DNA from 3 places in the Ruegeria sp. HKCCA5839 genome. Region 1 is predicted to be linked to each of the others. Evidence: riboswitches for the same ligand, from Rfam matches in the RefSeq annotation. Region 1 holds a riboswitch; each other region holds the start of a gene.
The links. A riboswitch is a leader RNA that binds a small molecule or an ion and turns the genes downstream of it on or off. The one in region 1 is predicted to bind cobalamin.
Positions count from the first base shown of each region.

Region 1 (3,266 bases):
TGTTCCCAAATGAACTGCGTGCTGTGCGTGTCACCGGGGTACAGCTACGCGAATGGCTCGAAATGTCGGCAGGGATTTTCAGGCAGCTGAATCCAGACTCGGCAAGAGTTCTGACAGACCCCGATCGCGCGGGTCACAACTTTGATGTCATTCATGGACTGACCTATGAAATCGACCTCAGCCAACCGGCGCGTTATCGGGCGGATGGGCATCTTTCAGATCCAGAGGCCCGCCGGGTCCGAAATTTGCGCTGGCAAGCGCGACCTGTTGACGATGCAGCGGAATTCGTCGTCGCTACCAACAACTATCGCGTCAATGGTGGTGGAAATTTCAACGCCGTGACCGATGCACGCAAACTCGACCTTCCATCCTGCAGCATCCAAAGCGTTTTGCGGGACTATTTGGCTGAAAGCAGCCAGATAGATCCTTTGGAACACGCCGAAAATCCCTTTGGCTTCAGCAATCTGGGTGGTGCCAAAGCGATCCTGGAAACCGGACCAAGAGCTTTGGCGCATATCGACGAGCTTGACCCATACGCGCCAGAGATACTGGGGACCGATGCGCAGGGTTTCCTGCGGATCGCATTGACGCTCTGATGGGTTGCGAATCCGACGGTGCTTGCTTATATCCAGGGTCGAGAGGTTGGCGCGGGCGAGCGCCTCGCCAACCTGGTCAGGTCCGGAAGGAAGCAGCCACAACGAGCCCCGCTTGGGTCGATGTCCAACCTCTCACTTACTTCCACAACCTTTCTAGACACCTTGCTGTGCGATAAGCTGCGGCCAGATGGCTGCGTTGCGCCGCGCGAAAGCCCCGATATGGCCCACTGATTGCAAGCCATGGTCCTTCGGGTCGATCAGATGGCGTTGCGCGTCAGGTCCGAACAGCTCGGCCAGCCGCCAAACGGCTTGCGGTGGGACCATCTGATCGTCCGTGAAAGTCACCAGGTCGACTGTGCCTGAGGTCGAATCCCAGGTGACATCGGGCAAGGACGCACCGATTTCAGGCGCATAATTGCGCGGAGCCGTGCACCATCGGCGCCATTGCCAATAAACCGCCGCCGGCAGGTCCGGGCCAAACCCAACCGCCCTGCCGGGCAGATACCCCAACATACGCGCAAGCAGTGGTGCATGCCCGTACCAGAACAACCCAGCCAAGGCACGGTAGGGCCAGGGATGGTCGGTAAAGGTCACAAGCCCCGAGTTCACGCAAATCAGCCGGTCGATCTGCGCCACATCCGGCTGAACCGGGCCTAACATTCCACCGATGGAATGCCCTATGGTCCAATGCTGGGCCTGCGGATAGCGACGGCGCAGTTCTGCACGCGCTGCCGGTATATCCACCAAGGCCCAATCGGCCATGGTAACAGTTGCATCCTGAATGCGCCCGGTCAGCGACTGCCCAAAGCCGCTATAATCATAGGTCAGACAAGCCATACCATGCTCAAGCGCCAGCCAGAGTGCGAAATGCTGGTAGTAGTCGCGCGGAACTCCGGTTGCACTGTTCAGAGTCACCACAATTTCCGGCTCGATGACTGGTTTGTACAGCCGCGCCGACAGGTTTCCGCCCTGTGACGGAATCCAAAAATCCTCGGTTTCGATAATATGCTGGTCATCTCGCATAGTGTCACCCGCCCACACTGAACCAATCAGTTCAGAATTAATATGCGCCCAGCTCGACCATCACTGTCAAGCCGCAGCGCGCATGACCAAACGTCCGCTTGACAGCGCCCCACCCCGAACGCTAGCGGTTGTGTGATGGTTCTCGCACCCCGGTTTGGGGTCGGGATGAAAAGGGAACGCGGTGCGGGCCAATCCGATCCGATCGGAACAGCCCAAATCCGAGACTGCCCCCGCAACTGTAGGCGGAGAGCAATGTCGAAAAGCCACTGGCCGCAAGGCTGGGAAGGTCGGCAAAGCGATAACCCGCAAGTCAGGAGACCTGCCATCAAGAATTGAAACCGAAACTCGGGCGGGGTGTCCGGGCGGGCCTGCTTGTCGGAAGCCAAGTGTTCCTGATCGTCGCCCCTGCTCATTGCGCGGAGGGCGCGGTATGATCTGGAACACAAAAACTCACCAATTTTCGGCCACTCTTTGCCAGCGCACTGGCAAACCCTGCCCGGCGCTGGCGCAATTGGCGCGCGCGATAACCCAGGCGATGTCAACGGCCCAACCTGTTACAACAGATGGGTTCGAAGTTGACGGCCACGCACAGCTGACCCATTGCGCCGAAGGGTGCACCGCACGATATCTGGCCCGACCAAAGCAGGTTCGAATTTTTTGTGACGCTGATCCCCGGACAGAAAACGAGACTCTGGAACAGTTCGCTGACTTGATGTTCTCGTGCAAAGTAACTTCGATGCCCGCAGACGCCTTGGTCAAGGCGCCATGCGCCATGTTGCAGGTCACCACCAACGCCGCGCCAATGGCGGCGCAGGCTGCCGAGCAGGCCTCGATCTAGCTCAGCCTTGACGGCCCATCGCCCAGTCCATCTGTCCTTGAGTTTCCACAGCGCAAACGCGGGTTTTTCTGAGCCGTGCCAACGCCTCTACCGGCGCTTCGCCGCTATCAATCATCAACCGCAGCACCACCATCCCAGACCGCCCGCAGCCGCCACGACAATGCACCAGAACCCGGCCGCCGCCAGACAGCTGGCACAGGCCCAGAGCTCTGACATCTTCCCACGTCGACTGTGCGTCATCCTCGGGCGTGCCGAAATCGGCAATCGGGAAATGGACCCACTTCGCACCGATATTCTCAACGTCGCGCCCCAACGCCGAGGCCCCCAGCTGGGCCAATTCTTCGGCAGTCGTCAAAGTGATCACCAGATCCGGCGCCCAAGCCGCAATCGCACATAGATCAGCTTCGTAATTGCCATCGCGCCCCGGCAATGGGCACAATGCCAACTGCCCATCGCCCACAGTCAGACTGTAAATCTGAAATCCACTCATGTCTCGTGTCCTTCGGCGCCTCTGTGCCTCAGCGGTGTAACCAAGCCAAGCCAAATCCAAAACGAAATTCGCGCCCTCGTGGTGGACGCGACGAGCAGGTCGCTCTACGCTGCATCGGAACTCGAATCCGTCAGAGACAACATGACCGACACGCCAAGCCCTGCCTATCAGGTTCTCGCCCGCAAATATCGCCCGGAAACCTTTGCCGATCTGGTTGGGCAAGACGCCATGGTCCGCACGCTGAAAAACGCGTTCGAGGCAGACCGGATTGCCCAGGCCTTTGTCATGACCGGCATTCGGGGAACGGGGAAAACCACAA
Region 1 covers NZ_WQIE01000013.1:51,307-54,572, forward strand. Annotated here, with positions in the region: gene GOV38_RS20910 (bifunctional 2',3'-cyclic-nucleotide 2'-phosphodiesterase/3'-nucleotidase) at 1-596, shown strand, start outside; RNA gene ffs (signal recognition particle sRNA small type) at 636-734, shown strand; gene GOV38_RS20920 (alpha/beta fold hydrolase) at 750-1,619, opposite strand; cobalamin riboswitch at 1,739-1,961, shown strand; gene GOV38_RS20925 (hypothetical protein) at 2,050-2,457, shown strand; gene GOV38_RS20930 (protein-tyrosine phosphatase family protein) at 2,459-2,947, opposite strand; gene GOV38_RS20935 (DNA polymerase III subunit gamma/tau) at 3,089-3,266, shown strand, end outside.

Region 2 (3,266 bases), on a different contig from region 1:
ACACCGCAGTCGGGGATGGTTTTGGCCCCCATCACCGGACCCGCATAAAGCCCAGCGGCAAGTGCCATCTGCGCCAGCGCTGCCTGCGCCGCAACTTCGCCACCTGTGTCACACAGATGCGCCAAGCGCCGCAGGGTCGAGACGGGCAGGGTGGAATAGTCATCCAGCCGCGTATCCTCGCGCCCATCCGCCGGTAAGACCGCCAGTGCAATGCCTTTCGCCTGTGCCAGCGCCAGTACTTGCTGTAGCCCGTAAGACCAATAGGGAACCCCGCCGATCAGGCGGATCAGGATGCCCTTGGCACCTTCCAGCGTCTGTTCCACATAGGTGTCGACCGATAGCGGATGTTTCAGAGCCGTCAGATTGGCCAGCCTCAGGGTTGGCATATCCCCGTCGGGCCCGCCGCCGCGATGCCAGCCAGCCGCGAAAGCGCCCAGGTCACTGTCCGAAAAGGACAGCACCACCAGATCCGCCGGGCTCTGGCCCAGATCGGTCGGGGTCTCTGTCTCTTCGAGCCCGTGGCTTTCGCGAAAGACGACATGCATGGCTTATTCGGCAGCCTCGCTTACGGGCGCAAGGATAGCGCGTATCTCTGCTTCTTTGATGTCGTCATGCTCGGCGATCACCACAAGGCGCGACCGTCGGTCTTCGCCCGGTTGCCACGGACGGTCATATTGATGACGCACGCGCGCACCCACGGCTTGCACCAGAAGACGCATCGGCTTGCCCTGCACAGCGGCATAGCCTTTGACGCGCAGAATGTTCAGCTCGGTGGCTAGACGTTCGATTTTCGCCACCAGATCAAGCGGGTCGCTTTGTTCTGGCAACTCGATGATGATGCTGTCGAAATCGTCATGCTCATGATCGTGGTGGCCGTCATGATGCGATGGGCGCGCGTCCATGTCATCTTCGGCCGCGGCCTCAAGCCCCAGAACAACGCGCACATTCACAACGCCTTCGGCAACTTCGACCACCGGCAGCGGGCGCGGAGCCTCGGCGGCGATCACCGCTTTGGCCTTGGCCACGCCTTCGGGACCGGCCAGATCGGGCTTGGTCAGCAGGATGATATCGGCACAGGAAATCTGATCTTCAAAGACCTCGGACAGGGGTGTTTCATGATCAATCGAGTCATCCGCCAGCCGCTGCGCATCGACGGCCGCCACATCTGTTGCAAAGCGACCCGCAGCGACCGCCTCGGCGTCGGCCAGGGCAATGACACCGTCCACAGTGATTTTCGAGCGGATATCGGGCCAGTCAAACGCCTTGAGCAGCGGTTTCGGCAGCGCCAGACCCGAGGTTTCGATCAGGATGTGATCGGGGCGCGGCTCTAGCGCCATCAACGCTTCGATCGTGGGGATGAAATCATCGGCCACGGTGCAACAGATGCAGCCATTGGCCAGTTCCATGATGTTCTCGGCAGGGCAATCAGGGATCGCGCAGGATTTCAGGATATCGCCATCAACACCGACATCGCCGAACTCATTGACGACGACGGCCAGGCGCTTGCCCTGAGGATTCAGCATCAGATGCTTGACCAATGTGGTTTTGCCAGACCCCAGAAAGCCGGTGATCACAGTGACGGGAAGCTTTTCAAGCGTGCTCATTTCAGGGCTCCAATCGGGGGAATACGTGCCGCACAGTTCTTGCGGAAATGCTCAGGACGCTCACGCCATTTGACCAAACCGTCTTCGGTCTCCAGGTATTTCGTGGCGCCGTCGACGATGGTCTCGACATGGTCGGTCTCGTTCAGGTGTTCATAGACGAATGTCCAGCGATTGGGCCCGCCGCGCAAAACGATGGAACAGCCTTCGTCGCAGTTCGACAGGCATTCAACGGCTTTCAGCGTGATCCCTTCGGGCAGATCAGCTTGCGCCAGCGCCTTGTGCAGCAATGCGCCGGGCCGTTCCGCGTCGTCCTCTATGGGCAGGCCGCGCCGACAGGTGGTGCAGACCAACAACTCGACCGGTACTGCCTCGGTCATATCTCTCATCCCCCCAGATCCTTTTCGTGGGGGACGGGGTTTCATGCGGGTCACGTCAGACCCCACTCCGGAACACCCCGTCCGGTTTCAGTCTTTTGTGCTGGCAGGTCTCCCGGCTTGCGGATGTCAGAGGCTTGCCTCTGTCGGATGTCCCACCTTCCCGGCCTAGGCCAGTGGCTTTGGGCACCCTCTCCGGTCACGGTCGCGGGGGCGGCTGCGTTTGACGGACGATCCGCTGACGCATTCCCTTTTCATCTGCTGTCGCAGACACCAACATATGGCTCATGAGGCACAGTTGACCCCGTTGTCAAGCGCGTTGCGCTAACAACAAGGCCAAGGGCTGAAAAGCGACTTGTGCGGGTCGCTGAGCGGCATGACGGGCTTTGCGCGCTGTGTTCGCCTGACCAAAACTGCAAACAGGGGAGCAGAGCTGAATGAAAGTAGGTTTTATCGGGCTGGGAAATGTGGGCGGCAAGCTGTCAGGATCGCTGCTGCGCAATGGCATTGATCTGACCGTGCATGATCTGAACGAAGTTCTGGTGGCCGAGTTTGTTGCCAAAGGTGCAAAAGCCGCGGAAAGCCCGGCGCAACTCATGCGCGATTGCGACGCGGTGATCACCTGCCTGCCATCGCCTGCGGCCTCGGACGCTGTGATGCAAGAGATGCTGCCCGAAGTGGGGCCCGGCAAAATCTGGATGGAAATGTCGACCACCGACGAAGCCGAAGCCAAACGCCTGGGCGCACTGGTGATCGAACGGGGCGGCGCGGCTGTCGATTGCCCGGTTTCGGGCGGCTGTCACCGCGCGGCAACCGGCAATATCTCGATTTTTGCTGGCTGTGACCGTGAGACATTCGAGCGGATCCTGCCGTTTCTGACCACAATGGGACGCCGGGTGCTGCACACGGGCGATCTGGGCTCGGCCTCGGTGCTGAAAGTGCTGACCAATTATCTGGCAACCGCCAACCTCATCACATGTGCCGAGGCATTGGTAACAGCCAAGGCTGCTGGAATGGATCTGGGCACGACCTATGAGGCCATCAAAATCTCATCGGGCACGTCCTTTGTGCACGAAACCGAAAGCCAGGTGATCCTAAATGGTTCGCGCGATATCTCCTTCACCATGGACCTGGTGAAAAAGGACATCGGCCTGTTTCAGGACGTGGCGGATCGCGCAGGCGTGCCGCTTGAGATCAACCCTGTCATGATCAAAATCTTCGACGATGGCATCGCGCGATTTGGCGAACGCGAACTCTCACCCAATATCATCAAACGCCTCGAGGAAGC
Region 2 covers NZ_WQIE01000001.1:955,208-958,473, reverse strand. Annotated here, with positions in the region: gene cobN (cobaltochelatase subunit CobN) at 1-545, opposite strand, end outside; gene cobW (cobalamin biosynthesis protein CobW) at 549-1,604, opposite strand; gene GOV38_RS04700 (DUF1636 domain-containing protein) at 1,601-1,981, opposite strand; cobalamin riboswitch at 2,066-2,271, opposite strand; gene GOV38_RS04695 (NAD(P)-dependent oxidoreductase) at 2,416-3,266, shown strand, end outside.
Region 2: another riboswitch for cobalamin. It lies ahead of GOV38_RS04700 (DUF1636 domain-containing protein); the one in region 1 lies ahead of GOV38_RS20925 (hypothetical protein).

Region 3 (3,266 bases), on a different contig from region 1:
AGCGTGTCTCGCTATACCGTTATCCAGGATGCGGGCAAGGCGATCCACCCGGCTTATGTGGAAGGCCAGTATCAGGGGGGCGCTGCGCAAGGTATCGGCTGGGCGCTGAACGAAGAGTATATCTACGGCGACGATGGTCGCCTGCAGAACTCGATCTTCCTGGACTACCGCATCCCTGTCGCCAGTGATCTTCCGATGATCGATACCGTGATTGTCGAGGTCCCGAACCCTGGCCACCCTTACGGAGTGCGCGGTGTCGGAGAAACCGGGATCGTGCCACCCTTAGCGGCCATCGCCAACGCGGTATCGCACGCAGCGGGTGTACGGATGCGCCAGCTGCCCATGTCACCGCCGCGTATTCTGGCGGCGCTGAAGCAGGATGGTTGAAGTCAACCTTTGGTCAGGTCTCCGGTCATTGACCGGGGGCCAGCAGGTTGTCGAAGTCGACGCCACGACGACGGGCGAAATATTGCGCGAGCTTGTGCGTCGCTACCCCCAATTGCAGGCGCCTATAGATGCCGGCGTCTCAATCGCGATCAATGGCCGGATCATCGCCTCGGGACTGTCCGAGCCAGTGCCCGAAGGCGCTGAAGTTTACTTGATGCAGCGCCTAAGGGGGGGCTAAACCGACCTTTCTGGCTTCAGCGGTAGCGGTACTGGGGCGCAAAAAAGTGCTGATTGCGAAATCCCTTGTGATGTACCTTGCCATGATGCTTGGGTTTCTTCTTGATCACATGTCCGCTATGGCCGCGGAACTTGCGAGGCTGGTACGGATTATAGCCATAATGTTTGAACAGGAACTTCTTCCCAACTGATTTTTTCTTGAGTGTCTTGACCTTTACAACCGGCGCCGCCGGTTTGGCTTTCGCCGTTTGCGCAACATAAGCATAATGCTTGTGGACAGCTGGCGAAGAGAGCTGAGGCACATGAGCGTTACCTGCCTGAATGATCTTGTAGACCGCTCCTTGAGGATGGTGTGCGTCATTCGCGGTTGCCATATGCGGCCCGAAGCCGGCAACTAGCGCAACCAGGGCAGGAAGTAATTTGGAAATTGAACGTGTCATAACGTCTCCTTTCATCGGCCCAGTTTGGGGGCTTGATACAAAGGTGGGGATGACCCGCGCTGACGCCCAATAAACCCCGATCACGCTCTGGCGGGTTGTTGTGAGATCGGGTGGATCAAATTTTTGTGCCCTGTCGAATCCGGTTGACGCGTTTTGCGATCTCAGGCACTCAGATTGTGATGGTTCCTGCGGGTCCGCCCAAGGGATGAAAAGGGAACACGGTGCGGTGCACGAAGCCACCTAGTCCGTGACTGCCCCCGCAACTGTAAGCGGTGAGCAAAGCCAATCAGCCACTGATCCATCGGATCGGGAAGGACGGCCAAGCAATGACCCGCAAGTCAGGAGACCTGCCATCTTTGATGCAACCACACCGGGGCGGGGTGCCCTGGAAGGAGGTCAAGATGGCGCGTTCAGCGTGCAGCAATACGACTGATACCTTCCGTCCTCGTTTGGCAACAAGCGAGACGGCAAATGACTGCCAATCCTGATCACTTCATTCTGATCTGCTCGACCTGTGACGGTGGAGCTGCGGTAAGCGCCGAAATCGCTGCAGAGGTCAGCAGTTTGCCGAATGGTTTCGCCATTCGGCACGTGTCTTGTATGGCTGGCTGTGAGCGGCCATGCACCGTCGGGTTTCAAGCCACAGACAAGGCGCAGTATCTCTTTGGTGATATCAAAAGCGATGATGACATCGCCGCCCTGCTTACCTTTGCACGGCAATATCATGCCAGCGCAGATGGCTGGACGAAGGCCACCGACAGGCCCAAGGCGCTGCTGCACAAAACGCTCGCCCGCCTACCCCGGATCGGAGAGGAGGTGCTGCAATGACTCAACCCGCCTTTCTGGTTGCCGAGAACCTGGAATACTACGCGTTGAACGGTGATGTTTTGTTGCAGGACGTGACTTTTGCGCTTGAGGAAGGTGCCATCCTCGCCATTGCCGGGCCAAATGGTGCTGGCAAGACCACATTGTTGAACTTGCTGTGCGGTGCGGTGCCTTTGGCATTGGGCGATGTGCATGTGAGCGGGCGCAGCCTCAAATCCATGACTGCGATGGATAGGGCGCGCAGCATTGCGGTTGTCGGCCAGCAAGAGTTGCCAGACGGGCGCTTGATGCTGCGCGATTACATTGCATTGGGTCAGATCCCCATCCGGGCGGATCGTTCTGCCGCAGAACATGCCGAAGACATCAACCGGATTCTGGACTTGACTGGGCTGGCAGGACAGGCGGAGAAACGCATGGCCATGCTGTCAGGCGGAGAGCGTCAGCGGGCACATATCGCGCGTGCGTTGGCGCAAAAGCCGTCGCTGCTGTTTCTGGATGAGCCCACCAACCATCTGGACCCAGACGCCAAGGGGCGCATGTTGTCTCTGGTGGCGCAGTTGGGCATCACGGTTGTCATGATCGTACATGACCTGGTGCTGATCCCGGAATTCGCCACTCATGTGGCACTGATGAAATCGACCCGCATGACCGGGTTTGGCCCTGTCGATCAGGTTCTGACCTCGGATCATGTTCAAGACACGTTTGGCGTGGATTACCTGAGTTTTCAGTACGAAGGCCGCGTGATCCCCGCGCTCGACATCCGCAAAACTACCATATCGAACAAAAGGACGAATTGATGAAACGACTGATCTGGTCGGCTTTTCTTGCAACCGGCATGGCCACCAGCGCTGTGGCGCAGGGTGTTACCGTCGACAATTGCGGTGAGCCGCTTGTCTTTGAGAAGCAACCCGAACGGCTGGTCGTGCATGACATGAACATGACCGATATGGCCTTTGCGCTTGGGTTGCAGGACAAGATCGTGGGTCTGACTGGCATTACCGGTTGGTACAAGACCAGCCCCGATTTTGACGCGCAGCGCGGAGACATCCCCGAGCTTGCGCCCAAATACCCCACTGTCGAAAACCTTGTAGCGGCCGAGCCAGATCTGTTTTTCGCCGGTTGGTACTATGGCATGCGACCGGGTGGTGAGGTGACGCCTGACACTTTGGCGCCTTTTGGCATCAAGACCATGATCCTGACCGAAAGCTGTGTGCATCTGCACGATGATCGCCCGCAGGCCAGCATGGATCTGCTGTTTGACGATGTGCTGCGGCTTGGGCAGGTCATGCATGTCGAGGACAAGGCCGAGGCGCTGGTTTCAGACTGGAAAGACCAACTGGCCGCCATCGAGGCGCAGACCGCCGACTTGGAAAAACC
Region 3 covers NZ_WQIE01000008.1:96,352-99,617, forward strand. Annotated here, with positions in the region: gene GOV38_RS18735 (xanthine dehydrogenase family protein molybdopterin-binding subunit) at 1-387, shown strand, start outside; gene GOV38_RS18740 (MoaD/ThiS family protein) at 380-625, shown strand; gene GOV38_RS18745 (hypothetical protein) at 642-1,064, opposite strand; cobalamin riboswitch at 1,228-1,434, shown strand; gene GOV38_RS18750 (DUF1636 domain-containing protein) at 1,536-1,892, shown strand; gene GOV38_RS18755 (ABC transporter ATP-binding protein) at 1,889-2,686, shown strand; gene GOV38_RS18760 (ABC transporter substrate-binding protein) at 2,686-3,266, shown strand, end outside.
Region 3: another riboswitch for cobalamin. It lies ahead of GOV38_RS18750 (DUF1636 domain-containing protein); the one in region 1 lies ahead of GOV38_RS20925 (hypothetical protein).